One region of the Brevibacillus sp. NRRL NRS-603 genome, then DNA from elsewhere that is predicted to be linked to it. Evidence: predicted binding sites of a transcription regulator. Region 1 holds the regulator's gene; the other holds the start of a gene.
The links. The regulator CtsR, encoded in region 1, represses protease genes until heat stress. The targets are predictions, from matches to a motif close to ATGGTCAATAAAGGTCAAACA.

Region 1 (2,203 bases):
CAGATGCACGAATTCCCGTACCCACATTGGTTGGACAGCTTGTAAGATATCCTCGTGTTTCGTCGAATGCGTAGTTCAAGCTTTTCTCAAAAATGTCGTCTATCTTCGTACCTATTTCCCATGCCTCGTTCAAACGAAACCCGGGTAATAGTACCTGTATTCGAATGTGGTCTTCTTCATTAACCATAATGCTCACAGACTCATCTTCCCGAAGCAATACGGCACCTTTGCGAGATTCCTCTGCCAGGTGAGGGCTAATCAGATGCTTTTCTACGAGCACGCGTTTTTCTAACGGGTTAATTTGATCCATATGGATGACCTGAAGCTGATGCCGTTTGCGCATTGCCTCCGAATCGCTTACTTCCGTTATCTTTCTGACGACTTCCTCGCCCTGCGAGTCCGTTGCCAATAACGGAAAAGGGTGCTGGCGCAGGTTACGGGCGATACGCAGCCGTGTACTGATGACAATGTCGGAATCGGGACCTTCTCCTTTCATCCAATTGCTCCACGGGTTTTGCATAAACTGCTTTTGGGACATAACCAGCTAACCTCCCTTGCTACGATTGGGCCATTTTTTGTTCCAATGCTCGAATTCGATCACGCATTTCTGCTGCCTTCTCGAACTCTTCACTGGCGACATGACTTTGCAGCGCTTGCTTTAGTTGCTCCAGCTCTTTACGGATCTTTAGTTTGCTACCGGTACGCTCTGGTACTTTTCCACTATGCTGTGTGTTTCCATGAATCCGGCGGAAAAGTGGGTCCAGTCGATCCCCCAAAAAGGTGTAGCAATCACTACAGCCAAATCGGCCGCTTTTACTGAATTGAGCATATGTGAGTCCACATGTTTCGCATTGAAGCGGCTTATTCGTTGCCGTTTCGCGTCCATTCTTTTGCATGGGATCAAATTTTAAAAGTCCTGACAGGAGATTGTTGATGCTGAAGTTGTGAAAGCCGGTAAAGACGTCCCCTTTTTCATGAGCACACTGCTCGCAAATATGGTATTCGGTTTTTTCGCCATTGACGATTTTCGTCAAATGAAGTGTCGCCGGTCGTTTTCCGCATTCCTCACAGTTCATAACATCCTACCTCCTTTTACTTCAACAAGATTGCTGCGATCATCTGCTTTAAAATATTTGCCCGCAAACGATCCCGCAATTCAGCTTCTAGGGTCAATACGTTTCGCGAGGTAGCGATTTTCATCAAGGTGGCTTCTCTGATGTTGACTAATCCTTCCTCTAATAGTCTTTCTACGATCGCATTTCCCACGCTCTGACTGATGCTCTCACCAATCAGTTCTTCTGTTAGCAATTCCTGCAAGCGTGCTTTGCTGACAATCTGCACCTTACGTATGCGAATATACCCGCCGCCCCCGCGCTTACTTTCTACGATGTAGCCTTTTTGAACGGTAAAGCGCGTATTAATGACGTAATTAATCTGAGACGGCACACATTGAAAATGGTCGGCAAGCTCACTACGCTGAATCTCGATCGATCCATTGGGACTGTTTGTAATGATGCTTTTCAAGTGATGTTCAATGATGTCCGAGATATTACGCAAGTCATCGCCTCCTATTCCTCTGTGTATGTTTCTTATGAGGTACCTATTGACTTTGACTATCTTTGACTTTAATTATAATGGGTTTAGTGCGTGCCCGCAAGTGTCCCTTACACATTCTAGTGTGGGCAAAAGAGGGTCGCTTGAAACTTGGACATGATCAACAAAAAAACCACTCCCTGAGGAATGGTTTATGCTTGTTTTTGCGTATTGGTGTCGATTTCTGGCAAATGATTCAGTAGCTGAGAGAAGCTGGTGATGATGACATCTGCCCCATCAAGCTCGCCTGGTTTGGCAAAACCAAAGTCGCATCCAATGGTAAATAAACCGTTTGTCTTGCCTGCTTCCACGTCGGAGTGACGATCTCCTACCATGATGGCTCGCCCGATTTTGTAATCAGACAACAATTTTGCAACTAGGTCATTCTTGGAATGCGTACGGAAACGGCCGGCCGAGTACAGGTCGGTCATCAGCGGCTTTAACTCGTATTCCTGACAAATGGCATCGATGTACTCTTCCTGCCCATTGCTTGCTATAAACAAAGCAAATCCTTTTTCACGCAGCTTTTCCAGAGTTGATTTTACATCCGGATAGAGGTCGGTCACTTTTTCTTTAAGTAACTGGATTTCATTATCTAGCAAGAACGCGT
Region 2 (2,203 bases), on a different contig from region 1:
AAATCTGATCCCGTTGCGGAAGGAGATACCATCACGAGCTTCTCTTGCTCGTATTGCGCTGCTGCTGTGATTGAAGCACCTGTTGTAGCATGGCCTACTACTCCAACTACATCAGGATTCGAAATCAACATTTGCGCGACTGCTACCCCTTGTTTTGGGTCAGCTTGGTCGTCTTGAGCGGACAATTGAACGTCAAAGCCAAGTGCTTTGAATGCCTCTGCCTTTTCTTTCAGCGCATATTCTGCACCAGCTTTTGCTGTGCTTCCGTAATCGGAGTACTGACCAGACATCGGGCCAACTACAGCAACTACGAGCTTCTCAGTAGCTCCACTTGCACCGCCCGTGCTTCCTCCGCTATTGTTGCTCGGCTGTGGTGTCGCGCTTTGTCCACCAGTCCCCGCTCCTCCACCGCAGCCCGCGAGCAATGTGCTCAGAGCAAATGTTGCCGCCAGTATCGACATTGATTTCTGTTTTTTCATAGCAAAACATCCCCCTCTTTATTTATGAGCAAACTATGAATCACAATCTTATTGTAGGATATTTTAGAAAATTTGCAATAGAAATGATTAAAAGAAGAATCAATCAAAAAACCTCTACCGCTGTCTGCTAATAGAGGCGTACACCTGTAGTATTAAGGCAAATAGCCACTTCTACACACAGAAGTGGCTATCTAAATGAGAAGCATTCTATTCATTTTAGGAATGAATTGGAATACTCTCCATGACCCCATATATTTCCTATGTAATTCTCTCGCCAAACATGACAAGACTAGGAAAAAAAGAACTATCCCGCGAACAAACGTTTTTGTGCACAACCTGTGTATAACATTGTGGATAACTTTCGAAAGTGGGGCTTGCCATGGCAGGGGAACGTTTTTTTCTCATTTATCAAGAGGCCAGCGACGAAGAATGCTTATTGACCATTGAACCATACAAAGATCAACAGGAGCTGGCGGAAGCCATCAATCAGCTGCAAGCCAAACAAGTCGATGAATATACGATCATCAAGGGAAAAAAGATGAAAGCCACGCTGAAGCTTGCCGTCGATTTAACCGAGGCCGATGAGAATTCCAAGGAATGAATGTTTTCTTTTTCGAGTAGGTTTAGACAGAGGGAAATTGGCAAACATGGTAGTGAGGGAGCGCACTTATGTGTTTGACCTTCATTGACCTTTTGTGTATGATATTGTTACAAAGAGAGGAGGAAGACTAGATGCATATGAATTTAATTCCAACCGTCATTGAACAGACGAACCGCGGGGAACGTGCTTACGACATTTATTCCCGCCTGCTCAAAGACCGCATCATCTTTCTGGGAACCCCAATCAACGACACCGTAGCCAATATCGTTGTGGCACAGTTGTTGTTCCTTCAGGCGGAAGATCCGGAGAAAGACATTCACTTGTACATAAACAGCCCAGGCGGTTCTATTACTGCTGGTATGGCAATTTACGATACTATGCACTTCATCAAGCCTGATGTATCCACCATTTGTATCGGAATGGCTGCTTCCATGGGAGCATTCCTGCTGGCTGCTGGGGCAAAAGGCAAGCGCTTTGCCCTGCCAAACAGTGAAGTCATGATCCACCAACCATTGGGTGGTGCCCAAGGACAAGCGAGCGACATTGAGATTGCCGCAAAACGTATTTTGAAGATGCGTGATCATCTGAACACCATCCTGGCTGAACGCACAGGACAGCCTTTGGAGCGCATCCAAAAGGATACCGATCGCGACAACTTCCTCTCTGCCGCTGAAGCAGTAGAGTACGGACTGATTGACAAAGTCATCACTTCCGAACCGTCTTCGAAAAAATAAGAGACACGTAGGAAAAAAAGAAGCACTCGTGCCTAACTACCGGCCGAGTGTTTTTTTGTATGCCGAGCAAACCCTAAGAGGTTTGTCCTTGGTTTGCCCGGCTTTTTCGATGGGTCATTGTGATACTTCCATTAACTGACTTACATAGACAGTCTGGCTATGTGCTGGATTTTTTTCGTCATGCACACGTGCTGTCGAGGTTTTTTCATCTACAGCATCGATCCAAACAGCTTGTCCTTCGTACTCTACCTTGATATGGTCGTCGGATTTCATGATGGCTTGTGCTCTCGTTACATTCATGAGCGGCTCCCCCTCTACTGGTCATCGTCAAGGGCTTGCTTGGCTGATGTAGCCCCTGTCATCGTGTCTACCGTCGTTTCTTCAATCAG

Region 2: clpP (ATP-dependent Clp endopeptidase proteolytic subunit ClpP) is a predicted target of CtsR. The motif match lies at 1,152-1,172, and genes of this name have one in related genera.

What each region holds. Positions count from the first base shown of each region.
Region 1 is NZ_PXZN01000032.1:110,938-113,140, forward strand. Features, by position in the region: gene mcsB (protein-arginine kinase McsB) at 1-538, opposite strand, end outside; gene mcsA (protein-arginine kinase activator protein McsA) at 558-1,076, opposite strand; gene C7R94_RS23220 (CtsR family transcriptional regulator) at 1,093-1,557, opposite strand; gene C7R94_RS23225 (HAD hydrolase-like protein) at 1,746-2,203, opposite strand, start outside.
Region 2 is NZ_PXZN01000021.1:6,934-9,136, reverse strand. Features, by position in the region: gene C7R94_RS18595 (branched-chain amino acid ABC transporter substrate-binding protein) at 1-479, opposite strand, end outside; gene C7R94_RS18590 (hypothetical protein) at 859-1,080, shown strand; gene clpP (ATP-dependent Clp endopeptidase proteolytic subunit ClpP) at 1,212-1,814, shown strand; gene C7R94_RS18580 (H-type small acid-soluble spore protein) at 1,929-2,114, opposite strand; gene C7R94_RS18575 (hypothetical protein) at 2,129-2,203, opposite strand, start outside.